2 linked regions of the Duganella dendranthematis genome follow. The protein of the gene in region 1 binds, or shares a complex with, the protein of each later gene. Links are inferred from orthologs where the notes say so. Each region holds a gene or a part of one and is shown on either strand. Other genes may lie near its edges.

Region 1 (6,128 bases):
GAATAGGTGCCAGGGGTGGCGCTGGCCTTGGCGGTGGCGGTGGCGATCGCAGTGTTGCTGAACGTGGCCTTGGTGGCGGTGACCGTGGTGGTGCTGCTGGCCAGGCCTTGCAGCGCAGTCTGGAACGCGCTCAGCGCCGAACTCAGCGCGGTCAGACCGGTGCCGACCGCCGTGGCCTTGGTACCCTGCTTGTCGAGGATGGCCTTGGTCGGCGCGACATAGGAGTTGGCGAGGTTGGTCGCGGTGGTGGTCGGGTCGTAAGTAGGACTGCTGATAACTGCCATGATTCGTGCTCCCTGGAAGGATTATGAAGTGTACCCTGATACAGGGCGACCTTAATCGTTTCCCTATGAAAATATTCCGGACAATTTTTTGTAACGGCGTTTATTTTTGGCCGCGCAGCCACAATTGCGTTGCCAGATCGTCATGTTGCTTGCGTTCCTTGGCGTTTTTTTCCTGCGACACGATTTTTTGTTCCTTGCTGAGCACCTTGCCCATCACCTCCCGTTTTGCCCAGGCCGCATTGAGCGCCTGTTGCGAAACCGCCATATCGGCCTCGTGCATATGCAGGTCGAGCCGGTGACTGTCGGCCATGGCCATCACGGCCTGCTTGTAGTCGCCGCAGTTGCCGGCCAGGGCAGGGTGCAGGTTGCCGCTGGCGCCGCTGTTGGTGTACAGCGTGGTCAGGCGGTCCAGGTTTTTCTGGTAGCGTTCGCGCACGCTGGTCTTTTCCGCCATTTCCGTCTGCAGGCGCTCGACTTCGGTGTGGCGCAAGGCCACCAGCGTGGTCAGGTTACGGATCTTTTGTTGGCTCATGGTGTCATCAGCTTTTCAAGTTGCGCGATACAGTCGTTGATGGGCGCCGCTTCCTTGGTGCCCTGGCACAGGAAATCTTCCACGCGGGGATGCAGTTGCACGGCTTTGTCGGTGACCGGATCGGCGCCCGGCACGTAGGCGCCGAGCGGGATCAGGTCGCGCACGCGCTCGTGGCGCGCCATGCTGGCTTTCAGCGCGCGCGCCGCCATCTGGTGTTCGTGGTCGATCACTTGCATCATGCAACGACTGATCGAGGCGGCAATATCGATGGCCGGGTAGTGGCCGCGCTCGGCCAGTTCGCGGGTCATGACGATGTGGCCGTCGAGAATCGCGCGGGCCGTATCGACCACCGGGTCCTGCTGGTCGTCGCCCTCGGCCAATACGGTGTAGATGGCGCTCATGCTGCCGGTCTGGTTTTCGCCATTGCCGGCCGATTCCACCAGTTGCGGCAGGTTGGAGAACACCGACGGCGGATAGCCCTTGGTAGCCGGCGGCTCGCCCAGCGCCAGCGCCACTTCGCGCAGCGCCATGGCGTAGCGGGTCAGCGAGTCGACCAGCAGTAAAACATTGTTGCCCTGGTCGCGGTAGTGGGCCGCGATCGAGTGGCACAGTTCGGTGGCCATGACGCGCATCAGCGGGCTTTCGTCAGCCGGCGCGATGACCAGTACGGCTTTCTGCAAACCTTCCTTGCCCAGCGACATATCGACAAATTCGCGCACCTCGCGCGACCGTTCGCCGATCAGGCCGACAACGACCACATCGGCCACGGTCTGCCGGGTCATCAGGCCCAGCAGCACGGATTTGCCGACGCCGGAGCCGGCCATCAGGCCGACCCGCTGGCCCTTGCCCAGCGTCAGCATGGAATTGATGGCGCGCACGCCGACGTCGAGCGGTTCGGTGACCGGTTTCTTGCGCAGCGGATGGACGCGCGGCGGCTGCGACTCCAGCGGAAAATCGCCGCTCAGCTTGCCGAGGCCGTCGATCGGTTCGCCGAGGCCGTTAACCATGCGGCCCAGCCAGCTGGAACCGATTTGCAGACTGACTTTTTCCGGCGACGGCAACACGCGTGCGCCGGTGGTCAGGCCGACCGCCTTTTTGAACGGCATCAGAAAGGAAAGCTTGTCACGGAAGCCAACCACCTGGGCATCCAGCCATTCGCCGCTGACTGTCTCAATCTGACAACGCTGGCCGGTGTGTAAAGGACAACCTACTGCCTCAAGCAACAAACCGGACGCACCCACCAGGCGGCCCGTCGGGGTCGCCATGGGTACCGAGCCCAGTTCGAGATTGCGTAAGGCATCAGCGATCACTCGTCGCCCTCCGGTTCATCGCCGCTGTCGGCGATCTGTAATTGATTATCGACCTGTTCCATGACCGCCGCAAGCCGTTGATGGCAACCGGCATCCACTTCATTATCGCCGGCCTTGATGCGACATTCCCCTACTTCCAGACGGGCATCGGGGATCAGGTTCCAGCGCTTGGAACGTTTCGGGTCCAGCTCGGCAATGCGTTTCAGCTCTTCCGGATTCAGGAAGACATCGATTTCATCGCGGGTCGGCGGCATCGAGGCCAGGGTTTCTTCGACCAGCGCCATCAATTGCACCGGTTGCAGCGCCAGTTCGGCGCGGATCACCTGGCGCGCCACCTTGGCGACCAGATCGACCACTTCCTTGCGTTGCGCGGCGCGGTAGTCGGAGCGCAGTTTCTTCAGGCTTTTCAGCATGGCGTCGACCGGGCGCGCCATCTGGTCGTAGGCGACCAGGGTTTCGTGGCGGCCTTCTTCGCGGCCCTGTTCCTGGCCCGACTGGCGGCCGGTTTCAAAGCCGTCTTCCTGGCCGCGCGCCAGACCGATTTCGTAACCGTCGCGCTGACCCTGTTCAAACCCCTCGCTGACCGAGGCGGCCCACTGGGCGCCGCCGTCGCCGCCATGGCCGTGGCCATGACCGTGCGCCGCCGCCGCAGCGGCGCGCTGGGTGGTGAACTGCGCCAGCGGCGGGAAGCGGTAGGGACGGAACTGCTTCATTCAATCACCTGTTCAGCAAACAGCTGGATCTCGACTTCGCCGGCGTCGGCCAGCGCTTTGACGGTGGCCATGATTTCCTGGCGCGTCTGTTCGATGCGCGACATCGGTACCGGACCGGCGCGGCGCATCATGTCTTCGAAGGCCTGGGCCTGGCGTTTCGGCATGGTTTTCAGGATCGCATCGCGCACCGAAATATCGGCGCCCTTGAGCGCGATCGCCCACTGTTCCAGCGGCACATCTTCCAGGATGCGGGTCACCGCCTGTTCGGTCTGGTTGCCGAGGATGAAGAAGTCGTACATCGACAGCTCGATCTTGGACACCACGTCCGGATCGTGGGCGCGCAGCAGCTCGACCATCTGCGCGCGGTTGCTCGGCAGGCGGTTCAGGATCTCGGCGGTCTGGCGGATGCCTTCGACGCTGGTGCCTTGCGAGTCGAAGGAGCTCAGGCAGCGGTCGACCAGCTCGTCCAGCTCTTGCAGCAGGTCGGCGTCGACTTCTTCCATGCGCGCCAGGTTCAGCAGCACCAGGTCACGGGTATCCTGCGGCAGGCCGTCGATGATCTGGCCGGCCAGCGCGGCCGGCAGGAAGGCCAGGAACACCGCCTGCATCTGCACGTGCTCGTTGGAGATATATTCGGCCAGCCATTTCGGCGACGCCCATTGCAGGCGCGCCATCTTCGGCCGCAGTTCGTCGCCGTAGATGTTGTTCAGCACGGTATTCGCGAGATCGCCGCCCAGCGCCAGGTCCAGCGAGCGTTTCAGGTAGGAACGCGACGCGCCATGCACGCCCGACTGTTCGCGGTAGTCGTCGAAGAACTTCTGCATCGCGTTCTTGACCGACTCCACCTTGATGCCGCTCATGCGCGACATCACTTGCGTGACTTCCAGCAATTCCTCGCGCGACAGGCAGCGCAGCACGGCCGCAGCTGGCTCCTCGCCGATGCTGAGCAGCACGATGGCCGCTTGCTCCACCGGCGTCAGCTTGGTCGGCATGGCGTATTCGCCGCCGTCATCATCCATGTTATTGAGTTCGGCCATTTTTCTGCATCCATTGTTTGACGACTTCGGCTACGCGTTCCGGTTCTTTCGCGGCCAGCACTTTCAGGTGGTCGACCATGACGTCGACCGCCGAGCCTGGTGGCGGCAGATCGTAATTTTCCAGCAGCGGCACCACTGGCATGCCAGGCTGAGCGGACGTGCCGCCCAGCGCCGCGGCGCCACCGGCGGCGCCGGCGGTACCGGCCAGCACGGCCTGATCCTTGGCGCCGGCTTCCTTGGCTTCCTTGGCGGCGGCCACGGCAGCCTGTTCGGCGGCGCGGCGTTCGGCGTTGATGCGCGCGGTTTCTTGCGGGTCCGGCGCGAAGCGCATGGTGACCAGGCGCATGAGCGGACGCAGCAGCAGCAGGTAGCCGAGCAGGGCGGCCACGCCGTAGATCGCGTACTTGCTGATGTCGACGATGTTGTCGCGCTCTTCCCACCACGCGACCGGGGCGGCCTTGGCCGGGAAGTTCATGGCCGAGACCACCAGCTGGTCGCCGCGTTCGGCGTTGATGCCGAGACCGTTGCGCAGGATTTTGTCGATGTTGGCGATGTCGGCGGCGCTCCAGCCGGTTTTCGGCGTCGGCGCGGCGGCTTGCGCCAGCACCACGGCCACGCTCAGTTTTTCCAGGCGGCCACGGCTGCGCTTGGTCTGGATGATGCTGCGGTCATACGCATACTGGCGGGTGGTGGCGTTCTTGCGGGCGGTGCCATCGGCCGGGGCGGCGTTCGGGTCGGTGGCGCCACCGGCGGTCTGCTGGGCGGCGGCGGCCGGATTGGCGGCGGCCGGCGGCGGCCGGTTGGACAGCGTGCCCGGCACGCCCATCACCATTCGGTTGCGGTCCTGCTCTTCGCGCATGGCTTCGCTGGTGACTTTCGGATCGGCGCCGTACTTCTCGACGGTTTCCTCGACGCGGTCGTTGTCGACGGCGGCGGCCACCGACATGCGGTAGTTGTCGTCGCCGATCACCGGACCCAGCAGGCCCTTGATGTTGTTCTTGACGTCGTCCTGGTAGCGCTTGCTGGCGTCGTTGCCGCTGGTACCGGCGTCAAAGCCGTCGGCCAGGTCGATGTGGGACGACAGCAGATTGCCGGCCTGGTCCACCAGGCTGACGCGCGCCGGCGCCAGGCTGGCGACGCTGCCGGCCACCATGTTGACCACGGCGGCAATCGCTTCCGGCGGCAGCGTGGCGCCCGGTTTTAGCGCTACCACGACCGATGCCGACGATTTGTCGCCATCCGCCGATACGAACGAGGTCGACTTGGCGATCGACAGGTGCACGCGCGCATGCGAGATCGCATCCAGCGTCATGATCGATTGCGCCAGTTCGCCTTCCAGGCCGCGGCGGAAGCGCACGTCCTGGACGAATTGCGACACGCCCAGCGGGTCGTTCTTGTCCATCAGCTCCAGGCCGGCCGGCAGCTGGGCGGTGACGCCCTTGGCGGCCAGCAGCATGCGCACCTTGCCCAGCATCGATTCCGGCACCAGCACCTGGCCGCTTTCCGGATGGATGCGGTACGGGATGTGGTCGGTATCGAGCACGGTCATCATGTCCGGCGCCGAGACTTTCTCGCGCGCGCCGAACACCGGTTTGTAGCTGGACTGGTTGCTCCACATGTACATCATGGTCAGCGCCGTCAGGCCGATGGCCAGGATCAGCAGCGGGTACAGGGTTCTCAGCAGGGCAGGGGGCAGCGACGGCGCAGACGGGTTCGCGCGCCAGCGGCCGAAGGCGGACTTAAGGGTGTTAATCACAGTGAAGGCTTTCGCGGAGGCTTACAGCGGTAATTTGATCAGTTCGTCAAGGCCGCCCATGACTTTGTTGCGTACTTGCATCAGCATGGAGAAGGACAGGCCGGCATCCTGGCTGGACAGCATGGCGCCGACCAGGTCGTCGCTCTTGCCGGAATCGACATCGGCCATCTTCTGGCCGGCTTCGGCGTCCATGGCGTTGACGTGTTCGATGGCGCCTTGCATCGATTGGGCGAAGGAGGCGCCGTGCTGGCCCGCCTGTGCGCCGTACTGGTTGGCGGCAGCAATCGTGGGGCTGCTGTTCGCCAGGCTTTGCGCCGCGTTGGTCAACGACGCCAGGTCGGCCTGTATCAGGCTGGAGAATCCGTTACTCATCTTGCTACCCCCGTTTTTACCGCATTAATTCCAGATGACTACCTTAGCGAGATTGCCGTTAAGCAGCAAGCTCATGTTCAGATATTCTCGCGTCCTATACCAAACCTGCGACACATCTGTTGTG
Region 2 (6,245 bases), 5.2 Mb from region 1 along the record:
CCGCATCGGCCCGGTCGTTCAGGGTGGAATACGACATGCGCTTGCGTTCGCTGCCTTGCCACGCCGCTTTTTCTTGCTCGCTGCGCAGCTGGGCGTGCCGTATCATTTCCAGCTGGCCCTTGATCGCCACTTCCAGCTTGTCGATGAACGCCACGAAGTTGCGGTAGGCCATGGGCGTGATACCGGCCGCCTGGGCTGCCTCGAAACGCTTGATGTATTCCTCGCGGAAACCGATCAGCATTTCGTGCTTTTGCTTGGCCTCGTCGACGGCTTTCAGGGACGCACCGAGCCGCTTGGCGGCGTCGTCGGTTTCACGCCGTGCCAGGTCCATCAGGGTTTCAAGTTGCGCTTTGGAGGCCATGGTGAGAATTATAAGGAACGTCCAGCCAGATCAATCAGTCGAATAGAGAGGTCAATTGCCCCAAACTCTCGCCCATGGTGACCTGTTCCGTGATTTGTTGCTGTAAGAAATTTTCTATCCGATCATGCAATTGGATAGCCTGATCCAGCACCGGGTCGGTACCGGCGGCGTAGGCGCCGACGCTGATCAGGTCGCGGCTGCGCTCGAAGCGCGAAAACAGTTGCTTCAGCTGGCGCGCCTTGCTCTGATGCTCGTGCGAGGTGATCGAGTGCATGGCGCGGCTGATCGACTGTTCGATATCGATGGCCGGGTAGTGGCCGGCTTCGGCCAGGCGGCGGTTCAGCACGATGTGGCCGTCCAGGATCGCCCGCGCCGAGTCGGCAATCGGGTCCTGCTGGTCGTCGCCCTCGGTCAGCACGGTGTAGAAGGCGGTGATCGAGCCGCCGCCCAGCTCGCCATTGCCGGCGCGTTCGACCAGCACCGGCAGCTTGGCGAAGACCGACGGCGGATAGCCCTTGGTGGCCGGCGGTTCGCCGATGGCCAGCGCGATTTCGCGTTGCGCCATGGCGTAGCGGGTCAGCGAATCCATGATCAGCAGCACGTTCTGGCCCTTGTCGCGGAAGTGCTCGGCAATCGCGGTGGAATAGGCCGCGCCTTGCAGTCGCATCAGCGGCGGCGTATCGGCCGGAGCCGCCACGACCACCGAACGCGCCAGGCCATCCTCGCCGAGAATTTGCTCGATGAATTCCTTGACCTCGCGGCCCCGCTCGCCGATCAGCCCGACCACGATGATGTCGGCTTCGGTGTAGCGCGCCATCATGCCCAGCAGCACGGATTTACCGACGCCCGAGCCGGCGAACAGGCCCATGCGCTGGCCGCGTCCCACGGTCAGCATGGCGTTGATGCAACGCACGCCGACGTCCAGCGTCTCGACAATCGGCGCGCGGCCCAGCGGATTGGCCGGGCGGGTGTTGATCGGCGCGCTGTCGACGGCGTTGATCGGGCCCTTGCCGTCCAGCGGGCGGCCGGCGGCATCGACCACCCGGCCCAGCAGTTCGACGCCGACCGGCAGGTGGCGCGCGCGGTCGCTCGGACGGCGGCGCGGATGGGCCACGCTGCCCGGTTTCGGAATGGCCGGCTCGACCGGGAAGACGCGGGTGCCGGGCACCACGCCTTCGACGTCCGACTGCGGCATCAGGAAGAGTTTGTCGCCTTCAAAGCCGACCACTTCGGCTTCGATCTTGCCGCCGTTGGGCAGCGGAATGGTGCAGGCGGCGCCCACCGCCAGGCGCAGGCCGACCGCTTCCATCACCAGCCCGGCCACGCGCGTGACGCGGCCGGAGATCTGCATCGGCTCGACCATGCTGGTCAGGGCGGCGCAATCGCTGAGGTAGGATTTCCAGCGGCCGGCGTGCGGGCTGGCGGCGGGGGCGGTGTTGCCGGCGGGGCTGCGGTCGATGGTGTCCATGGCGTCAGTCCAGCCAGTCCACTTCCTTGCCGAGCGCATGGCTCAGGCGCTGCCAGCGCGCGGCGGCGGTGGCGTCGATGGTGTTGCTGGCGGTATCGACCTTGCAGCCGCCACGGCCGACCGACGGGTCTTCGACCACGCGCCAGCCGCCCTTGTCCAGCTCCTCGCCGATGCCGGCGCGCACAGTGGCGGCGTCGTCCGGATGTAGCACCAGCAGGGCAGGTTGTTGCAGCACCGGCAGGTATTCGATGGCGTCGCGCACGATCGGCAGGATCAGCTCCGGCTTGACCTGCAAGGCGTTCTTCAGCATGCCTTTGGCCAGTTGCAGCGCCAGTTCCAGCACCTCGTTGGCGATCAGCTGGTCGGCGTCCTGCAGTGCGGTGCTAAAGTTGTTGGCGATAACGCGCACTTGCTCCAGTTCACCCTTGAGCGCTTCCTTGGCCACTTCCATGGCGTCGGCGTGACCGGCCTCATGACCTTCCTGGTAGCCATCCTTGCGGGCGTCCTCGCGGATGCCTTCCAGTTCCTCGACGGTGGGGTATTCGATGGGCGGCGGCAGCGGCGGCCCCATTTCCATTTGCTGCTGCTGCGCCTGCAAGGCTTCGTGCACCCGCTGTTCGGCTTCCAGCCGGGCGTTCTCGGCGTCGATCTCGCGCTGTTCCGCTTCGCGCAGCGCCACCGTGCTGGGGCGTTCGTCGCCAAACGAGGTCATTTCCCAGCGTTTGAAGGCCGGCTGCGCGTCTTTGCTGTGCATACTCATTAAACGAAGGAATCCTCACCTTTGCCACCGAGCACGATCTGGCCTTCGTCGGCCAGGCGGCGCACGATTTGCAGAATTTGCTTTTGCTGGGTTTCCACTTCCGACAGGCGCACCGGACCCTTGGACTCCAGGTCTTCGCGCATCATTTCCGAGGCGCGCGCCGACATGTTCTTGAAGATCTTGTCGCGCAGCTCCTGCGAGGCGCCCTTGAGCGCGACGATCAGCATTTCCGACTGCACTTCGCGCAGCAGCAGCTGGATGCCGCGGTCGTCGATATCGATCAGATTATCGAACACGAACATCTCGTCCATGATCTTCTGCGCCATATCGTTGTCGTAGTTCTTGATGTTGTCCATGACCGAGCTTTCCTGCTCGCCGGACATAAAGTTAAGAATCTCGGCCGCCGCGCGCACCCCGCCCAGCGTCGATTTCTTGATGTTCTCGTTACCCGACAGCAGCTTGGTCAGCACGTCGTTCAGCTCGCGCAACGCGGCCGGCTGTACGCCGTCCAGCGTGGCGATACGCAGCACCACGTCGTTGCGCAGGCGGTCGGTGAAGTTGCCGAGAATCTCGCAGGCCTGGTCGCGCTCCAGGTGGACCAGGATGGTGGCGATGATCTGCGGGTGTTCGTTGCGGATCAGCTCGGCGACGGATTGCGAATCCATCCACTTCAGCGACTCGATGCCGGAGGCGTCCTTGCCGCCCAGAATCCGCGACAGCAGCACCGACGCCTTGTCGTCGCCCAGCGCCTTGGTCAGCACCTGGCGGATGTACTCGTCCGAATCCAGGCCCACGGTGGAGGCGGCCGCGACCATGTCACGGAAATTGTCGAGCGTGCCGACCACTTCCTCGTGCGGCACGTTCTTCATGGTGGCCATGGCGGCGCCGAGCTTCAGCACCTCGCGCGGGCCGAGGAATTTCATCACCTCGGCGGCCTCGGTTTCGCCCATCGCCAGCATCAGGATGGCGGCTTTTTGCAGTCCGGTATTCTCAGTCATTGGCGCCTATCCATTCCTTAATCACGTTGGCCACAATGCGTGGGTCTTCCACCGCCAGTTTCTTGGCCATGGCCAGGTTTTCGCGGTAGCCGCGGGCGGTGCTCTCTTCCATTTTGCGCAGTGCTTCTTCGGCGATGAGGGCCTCGTCCGGACCTTCCTCGACCTCTTCTTCCGGCACTTCCGGCTCCGGCTCGGGCGCATTGATCTCGTCGATTTTCTTGAACACCGGGCGCATCATCGGACGCACAATGCGCATCACGATGTACAGCAGAATCAGGGCGGTGATCAGGAACTTCGCCAGATCCTTGGCCATCGGCAAGTTGGCCGGATCGCGCCACCAGTCAGGCGGGCGCTCGAACGGCTTGTCGACGCCGTCGAACGGCGAGTTGGCGACGCTGACGGCGTCGCCGCGGTCCTGGTTGTAGCCCATGGCCTGCTTGACCAGATCATTGATCTTGGCCATCTCTTCAGGAGTATAGGCTTTTACCGTGACTTTGCCGTCCTTATCGACGATGCGCTTGAAATTGACCACCACCGCCACGGTCAGGCGGCGCAGGCCGCCCATGCCGCGTTGCTCGTAGCGCACAGTCTTGTCGACTTCATAATTGGTGGTCGATTCCTTGTGCGACGGCGAACCGGCGGCGCCGCTGGCGGGCAGCGCGCCCGGCGGCGTGCCGGGGGCGGCGCGTTGGGGCCGTTGGCGGCGGCGGTCTGGTTCAGCGGCGCGGTGGCGGTGCCCGGCGGCTGGTTCGACAGCGCACCCGGAATCCCGCCCGGATTGGCGGCGTTGTTGTTGCCATTGGTCTCGCTGGTCTGCTGGCTGCGGATGGCGGAGGCGGCCGGCGGCGAGTTCGGCTTGTAGTTCTCGGTGGCTTGCTCGATCTGGGCGAAGTCGACATCGGCCACCGCTTCGGCGCGCACATTGCCGTCGCCGACGATCGGGATGATGATCGACTCCACCTGCTTGATCACCTGGGTTTGCATGTCCTTGACGTATTTCAGCTGCTGCTCGTCGAGCTTGGCGTTGCCGGCGCCGGCCTTTTCCTGGTCGGAAATCAGATTGCCGGCCTGGTCGACCACGGTGACGTTGGCCGGCAACAGCTCCGGCACGCTGGAGGCGACCAGGTGGACGATGGCGCCGGTTTGCTGCTTGTCCAGCATGCGGTTCGGGTGCAGCGTGACGATCACCGATGCGGTCGGCTTCTGCTGGTCACGCACGAACACGGACGGTTTCGGCAGCGCCAGGTGGACGCGGGCGTTTTCGACCGGCGCCAGCGACATCACCGACCGCGCCAGTTCGCCTTCCAGCGCGCGCTGGTAATTGACCTGTTCCTGGAATTGCGACACGCCCAGCTTCTGATTCTCCATCAGCTCGAAGCCGACGTTGCCGCCTTTCGGCAGGCCCTGGGCGGCCAGTTTCAGGCGGATGTCGTGCACTTGCTCGGCCGGCACCAGGATGGCGGTGCCGTTGTCCGAAAACTTGTGCTTGACGTTCATCTTGTCCAGCTCGGCCGTGATGGCGCCGCCGTCGCGGTCGGTGTAATTGGAGAACAGCACCGCGTACTCGGGTGGTTTGTTCCACAGCCACAGGCCGATCAGGATGGCGACGATCGCCGCAGCGCCGGCGGCGCGCACGAAGATCTTGCCCATCGGCGTCTGGATGAAAGGCAGTTTCTCGGCGCCGTCGTCTGGCGCGCCTGCTGTGGCGTTATCGATTTCTTCCGCTACGGCCATGATGATTAGGTCCCGAATACGAGGGTTCTTGAAGGAATAGCGCCATTATTACTTGTAACGGGGAAATTCAAATCCTTGAATAGCGCACCCTTTACGGCCCTGCTCGATGCTGGTGGGTGGACTTTCCCTTGGTATTCTGTCAGCACTGATAGAGCCTTGCCCTATTGTAACAAGAGGAGTAGCAATGAGAACAGGTGGAATCGACAGCAGCCAGATTCAGTCGATGATCGCGCAGCTGAAAGCCCACGCCACACGGCCGAGCCTGACGCCGCCGGTAATCCAGACGGAGCCGGCCGCCACGCCCAAGGCCGACTTTGGCGACGCGTTGAAAAAGTCGCTGGACGCAGTCAACGCCAGCCAGATGGAGGCGGACGGCATGGGCAAGAAATTTGCGATGGGGGACGACTCGGTCAGCCTGTCGGACGTGATGATTGCGCAACAAAAAGCCAGTATCAACTTCCAGGCCACCCTGCAGGTGCGCAACAAGCTGGTGTCGGCCTATCACGACATCATGAATATGCAGGTGTAAAAAAAAGGAGCTACGGCTCCTTTTTTCTTAGCTGAGGCCGGCGATGCGGGCGTTGCGTTCGCGTTCCAGCTTGGTGATGTAGCGCTGCACCGTTGCCAGCGCGCCGCGTGAGATGTTGCGGAATTCACAGCCCAGCCGGCGGTTGCTCTTGTTGTTGAGCAGCGTCAGGTCCAGCGAATTGCGCACCTGTAGCGCGGTGGCGACCGCCCCCACTTCCGGCAAGTCGATGCGGCAATCCGGATATTCCTTGCCGACCGCGTTCCCCAGGATCATTTTGTTGTCGAGGATGGAGATGCCGCCGCAGCTGATGTCGGCCAGCGGGAAGCTGGTCGGTCCACCCAGCTCGGCCGGCAACGCGATCAGCACCCGCACCGGGTTGCTGACCGGCGTGCCGA

What was found.
Region 2: the proteins of fliF (region 1) and fliG are in contact, whole or in part, in a crystal structure (PDB 5TDY), measured with the Thermotoga maritima proteins. The link is inferred for Duganella dendranthematis from one-to-one orthologs. Residues at the interface, in WP_004082905.1 of Thermotoga maritima: Glu501, Leu502, Leu505, Leu506, Glu508, Leu509, Ile512, Phe513, Pro517, Ser518, Asp519, Ile520, Ala521, Ile523, Val524, Arg525, Leu526, Trp527, Phe528, Phe529; in WP_004082903.1 of Thermotoga maritima: Gly8, Arg9, Lys11, Ala12, Leu15, Leu16, Ala18, Leu19, Lys23, Gln26, Val27, His30, Leu31, Thr35, Gln38, Leu39, Glu42, Lys54, Lys55, Val57, Leu58, Glu59, Glu60, Phe61, Leu62, Leu64, Ala65, Lys66, Lys68, Lys85.

The regions. Positions count from the first base shown.
Region 1 is NZ_CP051684.1:6,138,543-6,144,670, reverse strand. Bases 3,247-6,128 are described here. They hold fliF (flagellar basal-body MS-ring/collar protein FliF), read right to left. Parts: upstream 5,633-6,128; coding sequence 3,860-5,632; downstream 3,247-3,859. Other genes in these bases: fliE (flagellar hook-basal body complex protein FliE), read right to left, coding at 5,654-6,004; HH213_RS28105 (flagellar motor switch protein FliG), read right to left, coding at 3,247-3,876. Outside these bases: flagellar filament capping protein FliD, read right to left, coding at 1-284; HH213_RS28120 (flagellar FliJ family protein), read right to left, coding at 385-816; flagellar protein export ATPase FliI, read right to left, coding at 813-2,126; flagellar assembly protein FliH, read right to left, coding at 2,123-2,839; more of HH213_RS28105, read right to left, coding at 2,836-3,246. UniProt on the Escherichia coli protein: The M ring may be actively involved in energy transduction.
Region 2 is NZ_CP051684.1:889,387-895,631, reverse strand. Bases 1,589-4,587 are described here. They hold fliG (flagellar motor switch protein FliG), read right to left. Parts: upstream 3,588-4,587; coding sequence 2,589-3,587; downstream 1,589-2,588. Other genes in these bases: HH213_RS04235 (flagellar assembly protein FliH), read right to left, coding at 1,834-2,589; fliI (flagellar protein export ATPase FliI), read right to left, coding at 1,589-1,829. Also shown: flagellar export protein FliJ, read right to left, coding at 1-361; more of fliI, read right to left, coding at 396-1,588; flagellar hook-basal body complex protein FliE, read left to right, coding at 5,506-5,850; HH213_RS04215 (flagellar brake protein), read right to left, coding at 5,878-6,245. UniProt on the Escherichia coli protein: FliG is one of three proteins (FliG, FliN, FliM) that forms the rotor-mounted switch complex (C ring), located at the base of the basal body.